Linked DNA regions of Rhodovastum atsumiense. The protein of the gene in region 2 interacts with the protein of the main gene of each other region in a pairwise test. Links are inferred from orthologs where the notes say so. Each region holds a gene or a part of one and is shown on either strand. Other genes may lie near its edges.

Region 1 (11,677 bases), 1.8 Mb from region 2 along the record:
TATGTGGTGCCCGGCAATCACGACGATCGCGAGGTCCTGCGCAGCGAACTCGCGCACCTGCCCGGCGTGACCAGCCATCCCCGTTTCGTCCAGTATGTGGTGGAGGACCTGCCGGTCCGGCTGGTGATGCTCGACACGCTGATCCCCGGCCGCACCGAAGGCGAGCTTTGCGCCGAACGCCTCGCCTGGCTGGAGGCGACCCTGGCGGCGGCGCCGGACCGGCCGACCATGATCGGCATGCACCACCCCCCCTTCGCCTGCGGCGTCGGCCACATGGACCGGATCATCCTGCGCGACCCGGCCGCCTTCGCGGCGGTGGTGGCGCGGCACCGGCAGGTGCAGCGCATCATCTGCGGCCACCATCATCGCGTCATCACCGGCAATGTCGCGCAGGCCATCGCCTCGGTGGGTCCGGGGGTCGCGCATATCGTCGAGCTCGATCTGTTCGACGACAAACCCTCCGCGTGGCGACTCGAGCCGCCGGCCTTCCAGCTCCACGTGCAGATCGCCGGCGGCGGCATCGTGTCGCATACCGCCTTCGTTGAACGCTATCCCGGCCCGTTTCCCTTCATTCCGGACCCAATTTGACCTCACGGGCACGCCCGCATGCATGAGACCCTCGCATTACCCCCCCGCCTGCCCCATCATGGCGCGCGAGTCTCAACATGCATCGAGGAGCGATGATGGCTGATCTGGAACAGCGCACCCGCGATCTCGCTTATCGCCTGTGGGAAGAAGCCGGCCGTCCGGACGGACGCGACCATGAATTCTGGTACGCCGCCCGCCAGCAGGTCGAGGCGGAACCCGTCCATAACGGGCATGTCCCGACGCCGGTGACCGCAACGCCCGCACCCGCCGCGACGAAACCGGCCGAGGCAACGCCACCGGCGACTTCGCCTGCGGCGCGCACATCCGCTCCGGCCCCGGCGGCCACTGCGTCCGTCGCCGAGCCCGTGGCGCCGCCCCCCGCGAAAGCGACGCCTCCGGTGAAGGCCGCGGCCGCCAAGACCAGCAAGGCCCCGACCAAGACCGCCGGCAAGCCGACGGCGAAAAAGAAGACCTGACCCGTGGCCGACTCTCGTCGGCCCGCGTCTCGCCGGCCTATTTCGGCCTGACGCTCTGATCGCCACCGGGCGTGCCCGGAGGCGGAATCACAGGCAGCGGAAACCTGGTGTCGGGCGGCGGCTGCCGGGCGATGTCAGGATCGACATGCGCCGGCGGCGTGATCACGCCGCCCTGGGGCCTGCCGGCATCTCCGCCCATCGATCCCTCATTCTTCGATGGCGGTGCCGTCGGGGTATCGGCGCGCGATCCCGGCGCCGGTCCCTGCGCGGCCGCCGGCGCGGCGATGAACAGAATCCCGGCGGCGGCGACCCCGCAAAGTGCCGCCCGCAGCTCATGCTTCATCCCGATCCTCCGTGGTCAACAGATGCAGCGAGAACAGGCCGGCGGCATCGCGCCACAGCCCGGCGCTGCGCCAGCCCGCGCGCGCGGCCAGGGCGATGAAGCCCCCGACAGTGTGCTTGTAGCTGTTCTCGGTATGGATGCTCTCGCCGGCCTCGAAACGCACGCTGTGCCCGGCGACGCGCACGGTCTGCGCGCGAAGGCTGACCAGATGCATCTCGATGCGTCCCTCCTGCTCGTTCCAGCGGGCGTCATGGACGAAGGAAGACAGGTCGAACGCCGCGCCGGCCTCGCGGTTGAGCCGCGCCAGCAGATTGAGGTTGAAGGCCGCCGTCACCCCGGCGGCATCGTCATAGGCCGGGATCAGCACCGCCGGGTCCTTGCGCAGGTCCACGCCGACCAGGAACAGCGCCCCGGCGCCGAGTGTGTCGCGCACCTGCTGCAGGAAGCAGATGGCGACATCGGGCTCGAGATTGCCGATGGTCGATCCGGGAAAGAAGCCGAACACCGGGTGACCCGCGACCTCGCGCGGCAGCACCAGCGGGCGGAGGAAATCCGCGACCAGGGGATGCACCGGCAGGCGCGCCTGCATGCGCCGGCGCAGCGCCGCCAGGGCGGCAGCCGCCACGTCGATCGGCACGTAGGCCGCCGGAGCCTGCAGCCATTCGAGCAGGATTTCGGCCTTGTCCTCGCTGCTCGCGCCGTACTCGACCAGCACGCTGCGCGGCGGCACCCTCCGCGCGATCGCAGGCACGGTCGCGTGCAACAAGGCCAGCTCGGTGCGGGTCGGGTAGTATTCGGGCAGGCGGGTGATGGCGTCGAACAACGCGCACCCCTTGGCATCGTAGAACAGCTTGGCCGGCAAGGTCTTCGGGCTGCGCCCGAGTCCCGCCAGCGCCTCCGCCGCGACCGCGGCGTCGAGCGTGCCGGACATGTCGAGCATGTCCTCTCTCCCGTTCTGTTTCTGTTGTTATTTGCCCGGAATGATCAGGCGTCCCGGGCCAGGCGCAGGCCACTCACCTGCCAACGCCGGTCGGGATGGAAGAAGTTGCGGTAGGTCGGGCGGGCGTGACCGGGGGGGCTGGCGAAGGATCCGCCGCGCAACACCATCTGGTTGACCATGAATTTTCCGTTGTACTCGCCGATCGCCCCGGCAGCCGGCACGAAGCCCGGATAGGGACGGTAGGGCGAGGCGGTCCACTGCCAGACATGCCCGGTGACCTCGTGCAGCGCCACCAGCCCGAGTGCATGCTCGAACTCCTCCTCGGTGGGCAATCGCGCGCCGGCCCAGCGGGCGAAGGCGTCGGCCTCGTACCAGCTCACATGCCGCACCGGCGCCCGGGGATCGAGCGGCGCCAGCCCGCCCGGCCCCATCTGCGCCCATCCGGCCTCGTTGTCCCGCCAGTAAAGCGGCGCGGTCCAGCCTTCCCGCTGCACCACCTCCCAGCCATCCGACATCCACAGCGTCGGTGTGCGGTAGCCGCCGTCCTGCATGAATTCCAGCCAGTTGCGGTTGCGCACGCAGCGATCCGCCAGCCGATAGGGGCGCAGCAAGGCCAGATGCGAGGGAGTCTCGTTGTCGAAACGGAACCCGCCGCCGCGATGGCCGATGGTGGCGAGCCCACCGGCCAGATCCAGCCAGCCTGCTTCCCCCTCCATGCCGGCCGGCTCACGCCAGCCGGGCAGCACCGCGGGGGCCAGCGGCGAGGCGGCGAAGGCGTGCATCATGTCGGTGACCAGCAATTCCTGGTGCTGCTGCTCGTGCTGCAGGCCCAGCAGCACCAGCGCGCCCGGCGCCTCGCCCGCCCCGATCAGCGCGGCCATGGCCTGGTCGACATGCGCCCGATAGCGCCCGACCTCCCCGGCCGAGGGACGCGTGATCAATCCGCGGCGAGGTCGCGGCTGCCGGGGACCGACGGTGTCGTAATAGGAGTTGAACAGGAAGCGACAGGCCGCATCGAACCCCGCATACCCCTGCGCATGCGGGCCGAGCACGAACTCCTCGAAGAACCAGGTGGTGTGACCACGATGCCATTTCACCGGGCTCGCATCCGGCATGGACTGGACGCACTGATCCTCCGGGGTCAGCGCGGCGGCGAGGCGTTCGGTGTGCCCCCGGACGATCTGGTACTCGGCAAGCAGCCGCTCGGCCGAGGATGTTGATGCCGCGTGCGCGGGGGGTGCTGCGAACTGCATGGCCCGACAAACGATACGCCCCGACCCCGGTTGCGCCCGCTCACCAGTGATGCCGTGCTTTGTGCAGCCCGCGGCCGGGGCGGCGGGGGATCTATGCCGCCTGGCTGCGCACCGGCAGCAATGAAGCGGAAGGAGACGGCGGGGCGGCGGGGGGCATCGGCAGCAAGGGGCCCGGGGCCTTCTGCTTCGGCGCCATGGCATGGCGCCAGCCCCCTCCGGAACGGACGCGCTCGGCCAGCCCCGGCCTGCCTCCCGACCGGCCGGTCGCCCCCGGTGCCTTCCGGCCGCCCGAAGCGATCGCCGCATTGCCGGGCACCCGGTTCGGCCGGATCACCGGCGCCGGGCCGACCACCATCGCATACAGCCCGACTGCGGCCAGGCCGATCACGGCGAAGGCCAGGAAGGCCGGGGTGGTGCCGACCACCGCCGCCAGGCTGCCGCCGCAGCCGGCGCTGAGCGCCGCCCCCATCCCGCCGGCCAGGCCGATCGCCGCCGCGACCACGTTGAACCCCCCCTTGCCACGGGTCAGGTCGGCCACCGTCAATGGTACCAGCAGGCCGAAGGCCGCGCCGCTGATGCCGTCGAGTGCCTGCACCAGCACCAGCACCATCGGGTCGCTCACCACCGCGAACAGCAGGGCGCGCAAGGGCAGCATGGCCAGGGCCAGCGCCATGACATGGCGCCTGCCCCAAAGTTCCGTGGCCCGGGCGAGCAAGGGGGACACCATGATCATGGTGAGTTGCGGCAGCACGATGCAGCCGGCCACGACCAGGCTGGCGCGCGCGCCTTCGGCGGCCCCGAGGTCAGCGGCCTTGAGCAGCAGCAGCGCGGCATTGCCGAACTGGAACAGCACCACCACCGCGGCGAAGGGCAACATCCCCGGACAATCGGAGGGCCACAGCTTCGGGCGGGGATCTCGCGACGATGCCGGGGTGTGGCCGGAAGCGGGGCCGGACGCGGGCATCGCCCGCAGCACCAGCAGGCAGGGCAGGCACAGCAACGCGGCCAACCACAGCACCGACGCCGGGGACAGCAGCATGCCGCAACCGCCCATCACCACGGCGCCGCACGCGTTCCCCGCGGCGCTGAACCGCAGATTGCGCGCCAACCGCAATGTCAGGGCCCCGCGATCCACCGACCCGACGGCGATCCCCGCCAGCGCCAGCCCGAGCAGGCAGCCACCGAACCCCTGCACCACACTGGCGAACAGCCCTGGCACCAGCCCTGGCCAGGAGGCCAGCAGGGCGGCGGCCACGCCGATGGCGATCAGTGCTCCCCCTGCCGCCCATCGCTTGCAGGGCAGGCGGTCCACCAACACCCCGGCCGGCACCTGGCCGGCCATCGCCGCCACGGTGGCGGTCGTCACCGCCCAGCCGATCTCGGCCGGGCTCCAGCCTTGCCGGGTGAGATAGACGACGATGAACGGCCCGAAGCCGGTCAGCAGCGCCGCCGTGAGGAAATTGAGTCGTTCCTGCCCGTCGCCGGGAAAGACAAGGCCGTTGATCGTGTTCGCACGCTGCATGGTCTGCTCTCCTCGACGTTGCCGCCAGGAACCAGAGCCGACGCATGGCATTTCGGGACTATCTTCCGAAGAGAACTGCCAGCGAGCGCATCTTCCCAGGCGATCTTACTTGCCTCGTCGCAAGATCACCTCCCTGTGATTGACGAATTTGTTACCACACGGCCGGAAGCAACTGCAAGCCGATCGCCTCACGACCGGCACGCGCCCTGCGCGTACTGTGGCGGAGGCGCCGCAATCCCCCCGCCACAAGCCGGCCGTGTACATGCAAATGGCCGGGACAGGCCCGGCCATCGCATGAAACCAGATCGGGGAAGACCTCAGGCGACCGCGTCGCTCTCCACCCGCCGCTCGAAACGCTTGCGCTCGTGCGGGTCGAGGTAGCGCTTGCGCAGGCGCACGGCGGACGGGGTCACCTCCACCAGCTCGTCATCCTCGATATAGGCAATCGCCTGTTCGAGCGACATCCGCCGCGGCGGGGTCAGCAGCAACGCCTCGTCCTTGCCCGCGGCCCGGATATTGGTGAGCTTCTTCTCCTTGATCGGGTTGACCTCGAGGTCGTTGTCCCGCGAGTGCTCGCCCAGGATCATGCCCACGTACACCTTGTCGCCGGGATCGACGAACAGCGTGCCGCGCTCCTGCAGGTAGAACAGCGCGTACTGCACCGCTTCCCCATTCTCGGTGCTGATCAGGCTGCCGTTTCGGCGCCCCTCGATCGTGCCCTTCCAGGGGCCGTAGCCGTGGAACAGCCGGTTCATGATGCCGGTGCCACGGGTGTCGGTCAGGAACTCGCCGTGGTAGCCGATCAGGCCGCGGCTCGGCATCAGGAAGGTCAGCCGCACCTTGCCGCCGCCCGAGGGGCGCATGTCCTGCATCTCGCCTTTGCGCAGGCTCATTTTTTCCACGACGATGCCGGTATAGGGCTCGTCGACATCGACCAGCACCTCTTCCATCGGCTCCTCGCGCTCGCCTGTCTCCGGATTCTGGCGGGTCAGCACGCGCGGGCGGCCGATGGTCAGCTCGAAGCCCTCGCGCCGCATGGTCTCGATCAGCACGCCGAGCTGCAGTTCGCCGCGCCCGGCGACCTCGAAAGCCTCGCTCTCGCTGCTCTCGGTGATGCGGATGGCGACGTTGCCCTCGGCCTCACGCAGCAGGCGGTCGCGGATCTGGCGCGACGTGACCTTCTTGCCCTCGCGCCCGCCGAGCGGACCGTCATTGATGCGGAAGGTCATGGCCAGGGTCGGCGGATCGACCGGGATCGCCGGCAGTGCCGCCGGCAGCTCGGGCGCGGCGATGGTATCCGGCACGGTCGCCTCCGCGAGCCCGGCGACGGCGATGATGTCGCCCGCCTCCGCCTCTTCCACCGGCACGCGCTCCAGCCCGCGGAAAGACATCAGCTTGGTCAGTCGCCCGATCTCCACCACCGAGCCGTCGGCGCGCAGCACCCGCACCGGCATGTTCACCCGGGCGCGGCCCTGCTCGACCCGGCCGGTCAGCACGCGGCCCAGGTAGTTATCGTAGTCGAGGATGGAGGCGACCATGCCAAAGGGCGCCTCGGTATCCAGCACGGGCGCCGGCACGTGGCGCAGCACCAGGTCGAACAGCGCCGAGAGGTCCTTGCGCGGCCCTTCCAGCGCCACGTCCGCCCAGCCCTGACGGCCGGAGGCGTACAGCATCGGGAAGTCAAGCTGTGCGTCGGTGGCGCCGAGGGCGGCGAACAGGTCGAACACCTCCTCGTGCACCTCGTCGGGGCGGGCGTCCTGGCGGTCGATCTTGTTCACCACCACGATCGGCCGCAGCCCGCGCGCCAGCGCCTTGCCGACCACGAACTTGGTCTGCGGCAGCACACCCTCGGCGCTGTCCACCAGCACGATGGCGCCATCCACCATGCCGAGGATGCGCTCCACCTCGCCGCCGAAATCGGCGTGGCCGGGGGTGTCGACGATGTTGATGCGGGTGTCGTGCCACACCACCGAGGTGCATTTCGCCAGGATGGTGATGCCGCGCTCGCGCTCGAGGTCATTGCGGTCGAGCGCGCGTTCGGCAACCTGCTGGTGCTCGCGGAAGGCACCGGACTGCCGCAGCAGTTGGTCGACCAGCGTGGTCTTGCCATGATCGACATGGGCGATGATCGCGATGTTGCGGATGTCCATTGGGGCCTTCGGGAGGTTTTGTCGCATGCGGCAAGAGCCGTCGCGAAAGGGTTCCCCCGCGACGGCCCGCCAAGCTCTGGCCCCCAGATAGTGGATCGGGACGCGATTTTCGAGTCCCGATCCGGCAGCTCAGATCATCAGCGCGGGTATCCCGGCGTGCCGACCGTGGGCTCGCCCGTCCCCGCCCCTCCGCCCGGGCCACCGATGCCGCTGCCGTCGGCGCCCATGCCGCCGCCCGGACCGATGCCGGCGCCACCGCCCGCCCCGAGCGCGCCGCCCCCGACCGGGCTGCCGGTGTCGGCGGGTCCCAGGCCGGCCCGACTGCCGCCTCCCGCTTCCGTCCCCCCGGACACGGCCAGCACCTGGTTGATGATGCGGTTGGCCCCGGCGAGGTCGCCGCGGCCCAGCGCCTGGCGCGCATCGGAGAGCTGCTGGACCAGCGGATCGGCGACCGGCTCGGCCGCGAGCGAGGGCGCCACCGCGCGGTCGAGCAGACGCGTCTGCGCCCGTTCCAGCGCTTCCTGGGCGGCGCCGGTGCGGCGCTGGGTGATCGCGGTCTGGGCCGCCCGCAGGTATTGGTCGGGATCGGCGTCGGTGCCGACACGGGGGGTGGGCAGGCGCTGGGCCTGGGTGCTGTGCACGTCACCCGTGCCGGTATTGCTCGACCGGTTGCTGCGCGGCGCGGTGCCGCCGGTCCAGGCGCCGCTTCCCTGATCCTGGAGCCCGGTGCCACTGCCGGACGGGGAGGCGTTGCCCAGCCCGGGCGAGGTCGTCTGGGCGTAAGCGCCCCCCACGGCCAGCCCCAGCAGGGCCGCCGAGGCAAGAAGCAGATTGCGCATCTGGCATTCTCCCTTGCGAGTGCGATGCGCCCGCCTGCAGGCGGGCGCGTCACCCCCCCAACGACCAGAGCGCCGAAACGGTTCACCCGGACATGTCACGGCGTCGCGAACCGGGCCTCCGGCATGCATCCGACGAAGGCCCGGGCCGCTGTGGCTACTGACCTGTGCCGGCCGGCTCGCCCGCGGGAACGGGGGTGGCGGACCCACTATAAGGCTGCTGCATGCCACCCGCCGTGCCGGCGGCACCACCGGCGCCCAGGGCGCCATCCTCGGTCCCGCGCATATTATCAGGCATGTTATTGGGCATGCCCGGGCCGCCCTGCGGCATGGCCGATGCGGCCGGGGCCGGGTTCATGCCGGTGCCCCCGCCCGCCGCGAGCGCCTGGTCCACCTGCTGGCTGGCACCGTTGAAATCGCCGCGTCCGAGCGCCTGCCGGGCCGCCGTGATATTCTCGATCATCGGGCTGGCATCCGGCTGGTCGGCGGCCGATCCCACCACCGAGCGGTCGAGCAGGCGGGTCTCGGCCCGCTCCAGCGCCTCCGAGGCCGCGGCGGTACGATGGTGTTGCAGGGCGTCCTGCGCGTTGCGCAGCAACTGCTCGGGGCTGGCGTCGCCCGCGCGCTGTGCCGACACGCCACCTGCGGTCAGCGCGAGCAGCGCGACCGAAGCGAGAAGCACTTTGTGCATTCGGCGTTCTCCCGTGAAAGCGTCGCCGGACCCGGGGAAATTCACCCGGGTCCGGCAGACAGGGAACGCCGAAACGCCTCGATGGGTTCTGATACAGTCTGAAACAACGTCCGGGCGAACGGCACGCACCGGCGGGGACCGGGACGGGCCCGGCCCCCCTGGCCATCAATCCGCCAGCGCCGCCATCTCACCGGCCAGTTCGCGCTGCGGCCGGGCGCCGTAATGGCTGATCACCTCGGCTGCGGCGATGCTGCCCAGCCGCGCGGCGGCAGCGAGCGAGCGCCCGGCCGTGTAGGCCGCCAGGAACCCCGCGGCATAGGCATCGCCCGCGCCGGTGGTGTCCACCACCTCGGTCGGCACCGCCGCGGCGGTCACCGTCTCGGCGCCGCGCAGGATCACGCTGCCGGCCTCGCTGCGGGTCAGCGCCGCCAGCGCCACCTCGCCCCGCACCGACGCGGCCGCCGCCTCGAAGCTGTCGCACTGGTACAGGGCGCAGATCTCGGCCTCGTTGGCGAACAGGATGTCCACATGCCCGGCCACCAGCTCGCGGAAGCCGTCGCGATGGCGGTTCACGCAGAACGCGTCCGACAGTGACAGCGCCACCTGCCGCCCCGCCGCATGCGCCGCGGCGGCGGCCTTGCGGAAGGCCGCCTGCGCCGCCGGCGGATCGAACAGGTAGCCTTCCAGGTAGGTGATGGCCGACTCCGCCACCAGCGCCGCGTCCACCTCGTCCGGCCCGAACGCCACGCAGGCACCCAGATAGGTGTTCATGGTGCGCTGCCCGTCCTGCGTCACCGCGATCAGGCAGCGTGCCGTGGAGGCTCCGCCCGCCAGCGGCGGGGTCGGGAAATGCACGCCCGCCGCGGCGATGTCGTGGCGGAACACCTGGCCGAGCTGGTCGTCGGCCACCCGCCCGAGGAACGCCACCCGCGCGCCGAGCGCCGCGGCGACGGCGCAGCTGTTCGCCACCGAGCCGCCGCTGCTCTCCTGGCCAGCCGGCAGGTCGGCATAGAGGCGCTCGGCGGTCGCTTCGTCGATCAGCGCCATCGCGCCCTTGTGCATGTCGTGCTTCGAGAGGAACGCCTCGTGCACCGGCGCGACCACATCCACGATGGCGTTGCCGATGCCAAGGATGTCGAAGCGGGCCTTTCCGGCGGGCGCGGAACTTGTCATGTGCTGCAGGATCTCCACGGGCGGGGTCGCGCCCCGCCTATCACCCGCCCCCCTGCCCCGCAACCCGCGCCCCCGCAACCCGCCCGCCCGGCCCCCACACTCACCGGAGTTCATCATGACGCTGCTGCTGCCCCCGATCCGCGCCGTGTCCCAGCTCGACGACCCGGTGTTCCTGGGCGTGGTGCTGCGCAGCATCGCCTGGGCCGTGCTGGCCTTCGCGGCGGTGGCGGGGCTGCTGGCCTGGGCCGGGCACGAGGCCGGGCAGAGCTGGGGGCCGAACTGGGCCGGCTGGCTCGGCTATGCCGCCGGCCCGGTGGGCGGCGGGCTGCTGGCGCTGTTCCTGTTCCTGCCGGTCGCGACCGTGATCGCGAGCCTGTTCGTCGATCGCGTGGCCGACGCGGTGGAACACCGCTACTACCCCGCCATCCCGCCGGCCCGCCCGGCCGCCCTGAGCGTGCAGATATGGGACGGCATCGCGCTCGGCGCGCGGGTGCTGGCGCTGCAGGTGGTGGCGCTGCTGCTGTCGCTGCTGCTGCCTGGAATCGGTCTGGTGCTGGGCTGGCTGATCGCCGCCTGGGCGATCGGCCGCGGGCTGTTCGTGGCGGTGGCGATGCGCCGCATGGACCGGGACACCGCCACCGCGCTGTACCGGCGCCAGCGTGGGGCGGTGATCGTGCAAGGGGGCCTGATGGCGGCGATGGGTGTGATACCGCTGCTCAACCTGCTCGCGCCGGTCCTGGGCACGGCGGCGATGGTGCATGTGCTGCACGCCCGCGACTGATACCCGGTTCGGCTTCCCCCATGACACGATCATGGCACGCACCGAGCATTGACACCCGATCCGGCCGCGCCATGGCCCAATATCGGTGGCGCCGGAGATGGAAAGAGGTAATGCAATTGTGTGCCTGTTTCTCCGAACCGGCTGCAGTCCAGTCATGATTGCAACGCAGTGCTCGTTCCAGCACTCAATCCATCTTCACGTCCTGGTTGTTCGCCCGCGCACCACTGTGATAGGCCAACGGCGCCAACGTTCACCCGAGTGAATCGGAGCCCTCGTGTTCAAGCGCCGCAAACCCGATGAAGCCCCGGCTGCCGAGCCGACCCTGAATGCCCCGGCCAGTGGGCAGGACCAGGTGCGCCCGGCCGGAAACGCGGCCCCCGGACCGGACGACGCGACGCGTTCGACCGATTCCGGCCTCGGTGTTCCCCCGTTTCGCCCTGCTCCGCCGAAGGAGGCTCCGCCCATGAGCCGCGCGCCGTTCGCCGCCAATCCCACTGCACCCGTCGGGATCCAGCCGCAGCCGCAGCCAGGGTCCGGCGTGCCACGCCCCGGCATGGCCCCGGTGCGCCCGCAGGTGCGTGAGCCGACCGAGCGCCGCACGCTCGTGGTCGGCCGTGGCATCTCGCTGCAGGGCACGGTGCAGGATGCCGAGCGCCTGGTGGTCGAGGGCACGGTCGAGGCCTCGATGATCCAGGCCGCCGAGTTGGTGGTCTCCCCCGGCGGCGTGTTCAAGGGCGAGGTCGAGGTCGAGGACGCCGAGGTCGCCGGCACCATCGACGGCACCCTGACCGCGCGCGGCAACCTGATCCTGCGTGCCAGCGGCAAGCTGCTCGGCACCGCCCGTTGCCGCCGCCTGCAGGTCGAGGACGGCGGGCAGATCAGCGGCCGCATGGAAATGCTGACCGACCCCGCCCCGGTCTCGCC
Region 2 (11,767 bases):
CCCGGACCCGGCTGGAAGCCGAAGGCGTCCCCACCGCCGTCGTCTCCCTGCCGTGCTGGGAACTGTTCGAACGCCAGGACGCCGCCTGGCGCGCCGGGGTGCTCGGCACCGCCCCGCGCCTGGCGATCGAGGCGGCATCGACGCTCGGCTGGACGCGTTATGTCGCGAGCGAGGACGACGTCGTCGGCATGCGCGGCTTCGGCGCCTCGGCTCCGGCCCCGGCGCTCTACAAGGAATTCGGCATCACCGCCGACCGCCTGGTGGAGCTGGCCCGCGCGAAGCTGGCCCGCCCGGACGCCGCCTGAGAAAAGGGAGAACCCGATATGGCAATGATCAGCATGCGGCAGTTGCTGGACCATGCAGCGGAGCATGGCTACGGCGTGCCGGCCTTCAACATCAACAACATGGAACAGCTGCTCGGGATCATGGCGGCGGCAAGGCGCACCGACTCGCCGGTGATCATCCAGGCCAGCCGCGGCGCCCGCGCCTATGCCAACGACCTGATGCTGCGTCGGATGATGGAAGCAGCCACCGAGATCCATCCCGACATCCCGGTCTGCCTGCACCAGGACCACGGCGAGCAGCCGGCGACCTGTTTCTCGGCGATCCAGATGGGCTTCACCAGCGTCATGATGGACGGTTCGCTGGAAGCCGACGGCAAGACCCCCGCCAGCTACCAGTACAACGTCGAGGTCACCCGCAAGGTCACCGAGCTGGCGCATGCCGTCGGCGTCTCGGTGGAAGGCGAGCTGGGCTGCCTCGGCTCGCTGGAAAGCGGCCACGGCGAGCAGGAGGACGGGCACGGCGCCACCGGCAAGCTCTCCCGCGAGCAGCTGCTGACCGATCCCGCCCAGGCGGCCGATTTCGTCGCCGCGACCCAGGTCGATGCGCTGGCGGTGGCCATCGGCACCTCGCACGGCGCCTACAAGTTCAAGAGCAAGCCGACCGGTGAAGTGCTGGCGATGGACGTGGTGCGCGCCATCCACGAGCGCCTGCCCAACACCCACCTGGTCATGCACGGCTCCTCCTCGGTGCCGGAGGACCTGCAGGCCGAGTTCAACAAGTGGGGCGGCGAGATGCCGCAGACCTGGGGCGTGCCGGTCGAGGAGATCCAGCGCGGCATCAAGATCGGCGTGCGCAAGATCAACATCGACACCGATTGCCGCATCGCCATGACCGCGCAACTGCGCCGCATCGCCACCGAGAAGCGCGGCGAGTTCGACCCGCGCAACTTCCTCAAGCCCGCCATGGCGGAGCTGGAGAAGCTGTGCGCCCGCCGCTTCGAGGAATTCGGCACCGCCGGACAGGCCCCGAAGATCAGGCCGATCCCGCTCGCCGAGATGGCCCGCCGCTATCGCAGCGGCGCCCTTGCCGCCACCACCGCAGGCCCCCGCACCGCCTGATCAACCCGCCAGAAGGACACGTCACATGGCAGCAACGACCGAGAAGCGCAGCGCCGCCGACCGCTACAAGGCGGGGGTGATGCAGTACAAGGACATGGGCTACTTCGACCTCGACTACGAGCCGAAGGAAACCGACATCCTTGCCTGCTTCCGCATCACCCCGCAGGACGGGGTCGATCCGGAGGAAGCCGCGGCCGCCGTGGCCGGTGAAAGCTCCACCGCCACCTGGACGGTGGTGTGGACCGACCGCCTGACCGCCTGCGAGAAGTATCGCGCGCGTTGCTACCGGGTCGATCCGGTGCCGGGCAACCCCAGCCAGTGGTTCGCCTACATCGCCTACGACCTCGACCTGTTCGAAGCTGGCTCGATCGTCAACGTCTCTGCCTCCATCATCGGCAACGTCTTCGGCTTCAAGCCGCTGAAGGCGTTGCGCCTGGAGGACATGCGGATCCCGACCGCCTACGTGAAGACCTTCCAGGGCCCGGCCACCGGCATCGTCGTGGAGCGCGAGCGGCTGGACAAGTTCGGCCGCCCGCTGCTCGGCGCCACCATCAAGCCGAAGCTCGGCCTGTCGGGGCGCAACTACGGCCGCGTGGTCTACGAGGCGCTGAAGGGCGGACTTGATTTCACCAAGGACGACGAGAACATCAACAGCCAGCCCTTCATGCACTGGCGCGACCGCTTCCTGTACTGCATGGAGGCGGTCAAGCGCGCCGAGGCCGCGAGCGGCGAGGTCAAGGGCACCTACCTCAACATCTCCGCCGCCACCATGGAGGACATGTACGAGCGCGCCGAATTCGCCAAGGATCTCGGCAGCGTCATCGTCATGATCGACCTGGTGATCGGCTATTCGGCCATCCAGTCGATGGCGAAGTGGTGCCGGCGCAACGACATGATCCTGCACCTGCACCGCGCCGGGCATTCCACCTACACCCGGCAGAAGTCGCACGGCGTCAGCTTCCGCGTCATCGCCAAGTGGATGCGCCTCGCCGGCGTCGACCACATCCATGCCGGCACCGTGGTGGGCAAGCTGGAAGGCGACCCGGCCACCACCAAGGGCTACTACGACATCCTGCGCGAGGACTTCGTGCCGCAGCGCCTGGAACATGGCGTGTTCTTCGACCAGCCCTGGGCCTCGCTCGCCAAGACCATGCCGGTCGCCTCGGGCGGCATCCATGCCGGGCAGATGCACCAGTTGCTCGACCTGCTCGGCGAGGATTGCGTGCTGCAGTTCGGCGGCGGCACGATCGGCCACCCGATGGGCATCGCCGCCGGCGCCACCGCCAACCGCGTCGCCCTGGAAGCGATGATCCTGGCCCGCAACGAAGGCCGCGACATCCTGAACGAAGGCCCGCAGATCCTGGAGCGCGCCGCGCGCCACTGCCAGCCGCTCGCCCAGGCGCTGGAGGTCTGGAAGGACGTGACCTTCAACTACGCCTCCACCGACACGCCGGACTTCGTCCCCACCGCGACCCCCGCCTGACCCGGAGCCCCGCGCCATGCGTCTGACCCAAGGTACCTTCAGCTACCTGCCCGACCTGACCGACGAGCAGATCCGCGCCCAGATCGCCTACGCCCAGCGCAACGGCTGGGCGGTGAACATCGAATACACCGACGACGCGCATCCCCGGAACACCTACTGGGAGATGTGGGGCCTGCCGATGTTCGACCTCAAGGACCCCGCCGGGGTGCTGCACGAGATCGCGGAATGCCGGAAGGTCTTCGGCAATTCCTACATCCGCGTCTCGGCCTTCGACGCCACCCACGGCTGGGAATCGATCCGCCTGTCCTTCATCGTCAACCGCCCGGCCGAGGAACCCGGCTTCTTCCTTGACCGCAACGAGGTGAACGGCCGCAGCGTCAACTACACCGTCCGTCCCTACGCCGCCGCGGCGAAGCCGGCGGGCGAGCGCTACTGATGGGCGACGCGCCGCAAACCGTGGACCTCGGCCGCGCCTTCGCCGAATCAGGCGTGGGCGAGGTGCTGGCCCAGCTCGACGCCGAGCTGGTCGGGCTGGCACCGGTCAAGGCCCGTATCCGCGAGATCGCGGCGCTGCTGCTGGTGGACAAGCTGCGCCGGGAGCTGGGACTCTCGGCGCAGCCGCCGACCCTGCACATGTCCTTCACCGGCAACCCGGGCACGGGCAAGACGACGGTCGCGCTGCGCATGGCCGACATCCTGCACCGGCTGGGCTATGTGCGGTCGGGCCACCTGGTGGCGGTGACCCGCGACGACCTGGTGGGCCAGTACATCGGCCACACCGCCCCCAAGACCAAGGAGATCCTGAAGAAGGCGATGGGCGGCGTGCTGTTCATCGACGAAGCCTACTACCTGTACCGGCCGGAGAACGAGCGCGACTACGGCCAGGAAGCCATCGAGATCCTGCTGCAGATCATGGAAAACCGCCGCGACGACCTGGTGGTGATCCTCGCCGGCTACGCCGACCGCATGGACCGCTTCTTCTCCTCCAACCCCGGCTTCCGCTCGCGCATCGCCCACCACATCGACTTCCCCGACTACGCGCCCGCCGAGCTGATGCAGATCGGCCAGAAGATGCTCGCATCCCAGGGTTACCGTCTGAGCCCGGAGGCGGAAGCAGCCTTCACGCGTTATATCGACGCCCGCATGCAACAGCCCCACTTCGCCAACGCCCGCTCGATCCGCAACGCCCTCGACCGCGCCCGGCTGCGTCAGGCGGTGCGGCTGTTCGACCGCCGCGACCGGGCGCTCTCGGTCGAGGACCTGATGACGATCGAGGCGGGCGAGATCCTGGCGAGCCGCGTCCTCGCCGCCCCTGCCACGGGGCAACGCCCCACGGAGACGTAACAATGAGCGGCGTCCTGATCGCCCCCTCCATCCTCTCCGCCGACTTCGCCCGCCTTGGCGAGGAAGTGCGCGCCGTGGACGAGGCGGGCGCCGACTGGATCCACCTCGACGTGATGGACGGGCACTACGTGCCCAACATCACCTTTGGTCCGGAAATCGTGCGGGCCATCCGCAAGAGCACCGGCAAATGCTTCGACGCCCACCTGATGATCTCCCCGGTGGACGCCTACCTCGAAGCCTTCGCCAAGGCCGGATCGGACCGCATCACCGTCCACGTCGAAGCCACCACCCATCTCGACCGCACCCTGCAGGCGATCCGCGCCCTTGGGGTGAAGGCGGGCGTGGCACTCAATCCGGCAACGCCGGAATCCACCCTGGCCTACGTGCTCGACGCCGTCGACCTCGTGCTGGTGATGTCGGTCAACCCCGGCTTCGGGGGACAGAAATTCATCCCGTCCTGCGTCGATAAGATCCGGCGCATCCGCCAGATGATCGGCGATCGCGACATCCATATCGAAGTGGACGGAGGCGTCACGCCGGAAACCGCGCCACTGGTCGTCGGCGCGGGGGCGGATGCGCTGGTCGCGGGGTCGGCCGTGTTTGGGCGACCGCCCTACGCCAACGCTATCAAGGCGATCCGGGACGCGGCGACACCGGCCATCAATCAGGCGGCCTGAGAAGACTCCCGGGGCGCTGCCCCGGCCCCGGCAGGAGGCTTCGCCTCCTGCACCTCCACCAAGGGCAAAGCCCTTGGATCCCAGAGATATCCTTGAATACGCCCCTCCCGACCTGGCTGACCCTGCTGCTCGCCTCCGCCTGCGGGCTCATCGTCGCCAATATCTACTACGCCCAGCCCCTGATCGGACCCATCAGCCTCTCCCTCGGGCTCTCGCCCCAGGCCGCCGGACTGATCGTGACCATGACCCAGATCGGCTACGGCACCGGATTGCTGCTGATCGTGCCCCTCGCCGACCGGATCGAAAACCGCACCCTGGTGGTCTGCATCCTCGGGCTCGCCATTCTCGCCCTGCTGGGCGCCGGACTCTCCACCAGGCCGACACTCTTCCTTGCCACAGCCCTGCTGATCGGCCTCGGCTCGGTGGCCGTCCAGGTGCTGGTGCCCTACGCCGCCCACCTCGCCCCGGAAGCCACCCGCGGCCGCGTCGTCGGCAACGTCATGAGCGGGCTGATGCTGGGCATCATGCTCGCCCGCCCCGCCGCCAGCTTCGTCACCCACGCTTTGTCCTGGCACGCCGTCTTCATCATCTCGGCCATGGTGATGGCCGGACTGGCCACGGTGCTGCGATTCGCCCTGCCTCGCCGCCACCCCGGCAGCGGCCCGAGCTACGCCACCCTGCTGCTGTCGATGGGACGGCTGGCCCGCCATACCCCCATCCTGCAACGCCGCGCCTTCTACCACGCCTGCCTGTTCGGCACCTTCAGCCTGTTCTGGACCACGGTGCCGCTGCTGCTGGCCGGCCCGTTCCAGCTCTCGCAGAACGGCATCGCCCTGTTCGCCCTGGCCGGCGTGGCCGGCGCCATCTCCGCCCCGATCGCCGGCCGCGCCGCTGACCGCGGCTGGAGCCGCCCCGCCACCGGCGCCGCCATGCTGGGCACCGCCGCCGCCCTGCTGCTCTGCCTGACCGCCGACTCCGGCTCACCCATCGCCCTGGCCATCCTGGTGCTGGCGGCGATCCTGCTCGACTTCGCCGTAACCGCGAACCTCGTGCTCGGCCAACGCGCCATCTACAGCCTCGGTGCCGCCGTCCGCGGCCGGCTCAATGGCCTCTACATGGCCACCTTCTTCGCCGGCGGCGCCTTCGGCTCGGCCCTCGGCGGCTGGACCTACGCCCGGGGCGGCTGGCCACTGACGATCTGGGCCGGACTCGCCCTGCCCGCCCTGGCCCTGGCCGGCTTCCTCACTGAACTGCGCCCCCGCAGGCCACGGGCTTAGGCCGGCACCGGCCGCATCGCGTCCACGTTCGCCTCCAGCTCCGGCAACAACACGACGCTTTCCTGCTCGTTGGGGTCGGTGCGCGCGATCACCGCCACGCATTCCTCGGTCAGGCTGGGGTTGTACGGCAGATGCGGAACATTCGCCGGGATATAAAAGAAATCACCCGCGCGTACCACCGCATGATGTTCCAGCCGTTCGCCGTGCCACACATGCGAGACCCCTTCCAGGGCGTAGATCGCGGTTTCATGGGCCTCGTGCTTGTGCGCCCTGGCCCGCCCGCCCGGTGGGATCCGGACGATCTGCAGGTGGATGCCCCGGGCACCAACCGATCCCGCCGAGATTCCGACGGTGTAGGTCAGCCCCTGCTTCCCGATGAAACCCTCTCCGGCCCGGACAACCCGGCATTGCGGCGCCAGCGGAGGCGGCGTGGTGGCGGACATGCTCGTTCTCCTCGGACATTCCGTGCAAGGCCCCCGCAACCGGCGTGCCCCCCGATGGGGCACACCGATTGAGCCGCACCGGTCATGCCGGCAGAGGTAACGTCTGCTCCGAAGCGTGACATCCGTGACACGCCGATCCTGTCTGCGGGATATGATCGATGTCCCCGGAGGGGGATGTGGAAGGAGCGGAGGCCATGACGCGAACACGGGAACTTTATGAAAGTTCCAGCGGCGATCGCTGGCTTCTTGTCAGTGATCCCGACACGGAGCGGGTGTTCGTCCGGCACGAGCCCAACGTGGCCTCGGGCGGGCGGAGGAGCGAGATCGGGATCGGGGAGTTCCTGACCCGTGGCGGACACGGCCCCGAGCATCAGGCGCTGCTGCACCTGATCGCAACCCTGGTATGACCCGTGGCGGCGGGGTTTCCCGCCGCGCAGCGAGACTGGGGTGCAGGGGCCGTGTGGCCCCTGCCGGGTCCAGGGCAGCGCCCTGGCCTTGCCTTACCCGATCTGGATCTTGGTATCGCTGAGGAAGTCGTACGGCGGGATCGGCAGGTTGGCGGGTGCCGGCCCTTTGCGGATGCGTCCGGCGGTGTCGTACTGGCTGCCGTGGCAGGCGCAGAACCAGCCGCCGAAGTCGCCGCGTGGTTCGCTCGACTTGCTGCCGCCCGGCACGCAGCCGAGATGGGTGCAGACGGCGCTGGTCACCAGCCATTGCTCGTGGCCGTCCTTGACCCGGTCGGAGTCGGGGGCCGGGTCGCGCATGTCCGCGACAGGGGCTTCCTGGGCCATTTTGATCTCGGTTTCGGTGCGGTGGCGGACGAACACCGGCTTGCCCTGCCACATCACCACGATGCCCTGGCCCGGCTCGATCGGGGTCAGGTCGACCTCGGTCTGCGACAGCGCCAGCACATCGGCCGAGGGATTCATGCTGCCGACCAGCGGCCACACCACCGCCCCGGCCCCGATCGCGGCCGAGCTGGCCGCCATCAGCGACAGGAAGTCGCGCCGGGTTGGCTGGATTTCGGCATCAGGCCCCTGGCCGAGGGGAATCGCGGTCATGTCCGCTCCTTATTGCTGACCCGTGAAAACATGTGGGGGTGGCCGGCCCGGGTGGGCCGGGCCGGCGGCACCATCTCCAAACGAGATATATCTTATTCCGTTAGATATATCGCGCCAGGGATCATTGCAATGGTGATCTTGTGTTACGGCTTTTGCGGTGCGGGAGGCTGCATGCGTCCGCCACCCGGGCCGGGTCCGGGCGGGGTGATCAGGCCGGGCAGACGGGTGGCCGCCTTCGCCTGCTGTTCCGGCGTGAGGGAGGGCATCAGCGTATGCGCCGCTTCCTGCACCCTGCGATGCGCTTCCGTGTGGGATTCGAACATCTGGTTCATCATGGCCTGGCGATCTTCCCAACTCGCCGAGGGCATCGCCTGGAATACGTTGGCACGCATGCCCTGCATCTGGCCGGCCATGCTCTGCACCGTATCGGCATACTCGTTCCAGGCCGGTTCCTGGGCTGGGGTAATGCCCAGCTCGGTCTTGAGCCCTGCCAGGTAGCTGGCCGGGTCGTTCAGGCCGCGCCCGAAACCGGGGCCACCCCCCCGCCCCATGCCGCCGCCCATTCCGGGGCCGCCCCCCATTCCCGGCCCCATCGGCTGGGCCCACGCAATGGCCGTGCCCGCCAGCAACATGGGAATGGTGCCGAGGACAAGACGCCTGCTCATGCCGCGCATGAGATCCTCCTTCGCCTGAGCGTTGTTGTCGTTGCGGGATCCGGCTTGCCGTCGTTCCCGGCCGGCCGACGGCCCCGCGCGGGACGCAGGACCCGAGGGCATGGCAGATACCTTATCGCATAAGATATATCTAATTTCAAGATATATCTAATTTGGTCAGCAATGAGACTGCCCTGTGCGTCCCGCATACCCGGGCTCGCCTTGCGACCACGGCGATGACAGCGACAGGCCGCGGCACGCAAACCGGCCGGCCGGCCGGCGGGAGTGGTGGAACCAGCAGCACATCGGACCGGCAGCATCGCTGCGTCGCCCCGACCGGCCTGGCCGCAGAATTAATTTTCATGCGACAACGTTATTCGCCACCGACCCGATGGTACCATTTTGTTTGCAGCACGAATAAGTTTTGACTGCACCGGTTTTCATCTGATTTTGCCATCGTTCTGACCTGTGACTTGGCAAGGATCGGCAAAGCCTCCCAGGTATAGTTACGGGATTGCAGCAAACTATCGGCACAAGAGCGTTCGTGAAGGGTTGTTAGATTGATTTGATAATGGCAATGAATGCCAGGCCTTGGACAGAAGTGCCGGATTCAGGTCCGGCGACCTGTCCGATCCCGGCAGGCGCCACGGGGTGCCTGCGTTGAATGCAGGAGCGGATCAGCCGGAATGAAGACCAGTCAGGACCACGGTGCGGTTCGGGCGGGCACGGGACACGACGCCGTCACGAGCGCCAGGACACCACGCCGCCTGCTGCTGTTGGACCCCGCCCGCCAACATGCCAGGGACGAAGAGCAAAATGACGCCCTGGCACTGATCCGCGATTTCGTCGCCGCGGGCTGGCAGATCGAGTGGGTTATCGATCGCGCCGATCCCCTGCCCGCCCTGCCTGGCCAGCCCGGCGTCACCATCCACCGCCTGCTCGCAGCCAACCGGATCAGGCCGGAGCTGCGGCTGATCCGTCGGGACGCCACCGCCTGCGACTCGCCGCCGGCCGACGCGGCGGCCGCCGACAGCACGCAGGAAACCTTGGTCTCCCGCCTGGATGCCTGGGCGCGCCAAACCTGGAAGACCAGCACCGGAATCCCGGCACGCCTGCTGGCGCTGGGGGTCTGGGTGCTGATCCGGCTGCAGTACCGCATCCGGCGGCTGTTCGCGACGGCGACCTACCATCTGCGGCACCGGGCCAGGCAATTCGCCGCGTGCCTGCTGGACCGCCCCGCCCGGCTGGTCCGGCGCCTGCTCGGCGCGGTCGCGGTCCGGGCGCGGCAACGCCTGCACGCGCTGGTCCACCTGCCCGTCCTGGCGCCTGTCGCCCCGGTGCTGCGCCACCTGTACCGCACCCTGACCGGCCCGGCCGAGACGACGGACAGCACGCCGGCCGGCGCGACGCCCGGCCCGGGGAATGCCACGGCGCTGGTCCGTGACGCGGCCGACCGGGCCCGACTGGTCGCCCTGCTCAGGGGCATGGGGCCGGATGACCTCGTCCTCATGCCCGCCGCCGAGCCGATCCATCTCGAACTGCTGCTGCAATTGCTGCCGCATCTCGACCTGGACACGCCGCTGCGCGCGACGTTGCACCTGCTGCTGACCCCCCACCCCCGTCTCGACATCGGCCCCGGCGAGCTGGATGCCGCCACGCTGGGCCGGCGGCTTGCCACCGGCTGTCCGTTCCGCAGGCTGATCCTGCATGCCGCGACCGAAGCCGAAGCCGCGCGGCTGCAGGAGGCATTGCGGCTGCCGGTCTTCGCCCTTCCCGCCGGGACGGCTCCGGCGACGGGCGCCCCCCCGACGCGGGTGGAGGCGAGACTGCGGGCCTTCACCAGCCCGTCCGGCACCTCGGTCTGCATCGACGCGTTCGGGCCGGTCGCGCTGGTGGTCAGCGCGCTCTGGGGCCGGGTCGGCAGCTCCGCCATCTTCGACGCGCAGCTCCGCCACCTGATCGACCATGGCTATCTGGTGGTGCGCCTGCTGGTGGAGCACTGGCCGCACCGCGAGCCGCAGCGCAGCCGGCGCATCTCGGCCTTCCTCTCCGAGAATTTCGAGAACGTGCGGCCGCATCTGCACATCGTTGCCGAGCGCGACGACCGCGCCGCCTCGATCGCGCGCATGGTCCGCTCCGCCGCGTTCCGGGCGGCCTCGGTGGTGACGCGGGTACAACTGCTGCTGCGCGACCCGGTGACGACCGAGCCGGAGGCGCTCGCCTGGGCAGGCCGTCGTGCCGCGGTCGCGCTGGTGAACCATCTGCCGCAGTTACTGCTGACCGAAACGCTGACGCGCGCGCCGGTCGTCCTGGCAACGCATGACATCTATTCGGACCTGATCCGTTCCCACGGCGTGCCCGAGTTCGTGCCGCACGGCGCCATCGACGATGCCGCCTGCCGGCGCGAGGAACGGGAGTGCTGGCACCGCGTCGCCGTCTGCGCCAACATCTCGACCGAGGAACATGCCCTGATCCGGCGCGACGCGCGCCACGCCGTGCTGGTCCGTCCCTATGCCGCGCCGCGCCTGCCCTCCGACCGCTCCTGGCCGGAGATCGTGGCGGCAAACCGGCTGCCGGATGCATGCCGCGAGGTCTCCGGCTGCGACATCCTGGTCTGGGGCGGCTGGCACCAGGTCAATGTCGATGGCGTGCACTGGTTCCTCGACCAGGTGCGGCCGCTGCATCCGGCCCTGGCGAATGCCCGCATCATCATCGCTGGCCGGGTGGTGCAGGGCCTCGACCGCGCGCGGCTGCCGGAGCGCAACGTGATCTGCGCCGGCTTCGTCGATCGGCTCGAGGATGTCTTCGCGCGTTCCCGCGTGCTGGTGATTCCCGACCAGGCGGGGACCGGCCTCTCCATCAAGGCGATGGAGGCCCTCGCCGCCGGCGCCTGCTTCGCCAGCACCGCCTGCGGCCTGCGCGGGCTCGAGCTGGGCGACAGCGAGTACCGCCCGGCCACGGATGCGGCCGGCCTGGCCGGAGACATCGCCGCCCTGCTCGGCTCGGCCGAGGCGCGACGCCGGCGCACCGCGACCGCGCGACGCCTGTACGCACTGAACTACTCGGCCGAGGCACATGCCCGGGCGATGAACGAGGCCCTGGCCTGGGCGATGGCGCCGGATGGCGCGGCCGCAGCCGTCGCCGCGGCGATCGCCGCCCCCGCAGCGGACGCCACGCTGCCCGGGATGATCACCGCCAGGACCGACGAGGTCTCGCGGCAGGCGCCGCCCCTGGTTGCGCCCGGGCCCCGGAACGATGCGCCGCGCGCGCAGGAGGAAAGCTTGCCCGATCCGATCCCGTCCACCGCGCAGCCGCGGCTGAGCGTCGTCGTCTGCACCTATAACCGCTACGACGTGCTGCCGGACGCGCTCGACTCGCTGCTGCGCCAGCAATGCCCCGCCGGGTTCCTCGAGATCGTGGTGGTGG

What was found.
Region 1: the proteins of rpe (region 2) and NBY65_RS07250 interact in binary tests that used the Escherichia coli proteins (3 or more experiments, as listed by UniProt). The link is inferred for Rhodovastum atsumiense from one-to-one orthologs.

What each region holds. Positions count from the first base shown.
Region 1 is NZ_OW485601.1:1,620,001-1,631,677, forward strand. The notes cover bases 7,969-10,748. They hold NBY65_RS07250 (adenosine kinase), read right to left. Parts: upstream 9,973-10,748; coding sequence 8,965-9,972; downstream 7,969-8,964. Other genes in these bases: NBY65_RS07240 (hypothetical protein), read right to left, coding at 7,969-8,111; NBY65_RS07245 (hypothetical protein), read right to left, coding at 8,266-8,799; NBY65_RS07255 (EI24 domain-containing protein), read left to right, coding at 10,088-10,748. Outside these bases: NBY65_RS07205 (phosphodiesterase), read left to right, coding at 1-588; NBY65_RS07210 (DUF2934 domain-containing protein), read left to right, coding at 684-1,064; NBY65_RS07215 (hypothetical protein), read right to left, coding at 1,102-1,407; egtD (L-histidine N(alpha)-methyltransferase), read right to left, coding at 1,397-2,347; ergothioneine biosynthesis protein EgtB, read right to left, coding at 2,392-3,600; NBY65_RS07230 (MFS transporter), read right to left, coding at 3,692-5,122; translational GTPase TypA, read right to left, coding at 5,440-7,272; more of NBY65_RS07240, read right to left, coding at 7,410-7,968; more of NBY65_RS07255, read left to right, coding at 10,749-10,753; NBY65_RS07260 (bactofilin family protein), read left to right, coding at 11,217-11,677. UniProt on the Escherichia coli protein: Catalyzes the ATP-dependent phosphorylation of fructoselysine to fructoselysine 6-phosphate. Functions in a fructoselysine degradation pathway that allows E.coli to grow on fructoselysine or psicoselysine.
Region 2 is NZ_OW485601.1:3,397,084-3,408,850, reverse strand. Bases 3,200-6,069 are described here. They hold rpe (ribulose-phosphate 3-epimerase), read left to right. Parts: upstream 3,200-4,232; coding sequence 4,233-4,907; downstream 4,908-6,069. Other genes in these bases: NBY65_RS15510 (MFS transporter), read left to right, coding at 5,000-6,069; cbbX (CbbX protein), read left to right, coding at 3,322-4,230; NBY65_RS15525 (ribulose bisphosphate carboxylase small subunit), read left to right, coding at 3,200-3,322. Also shown: tkt (transketolase), read left to right, coding at 1-305; fba (class II fructose-bisphosphate aldolase), read left to right, coding at 324-1,403; NBY65_RS15530 (form I ribulose bisphosphate carboxylase large subunit), read left to right, coding at 1,429-2,886; more of NBY65_RS15525, read left to right, coding at 2,903-3,199; more of NBY65_RS15510, read left to right, coding at 6,070-6,184; NBY65_RS15505 (cupin domain-containing protein), read right to left, coding at 6,181-6,627; NBY65_RS15500 (hypothetical protein), read left to right, coding at 6,822-7,034; petA (ubiquinol-cytochrome c reductase iron-sulfur subunit), read right to left, coding at 7,128-7,688; NBY65_RS15490 (Spy/CpxP family protein refolding chaperone), read right to left, coding at 7,832-8,362; NBY65_RS15485 (glycosyltransferase), read left to right, coding at 9,028-11,767. UniProt on the Escherichia coli protein: Catalyzes the reversible epimerization of D-ribulose 5-phosphate to D-xylulose 5-phosphate.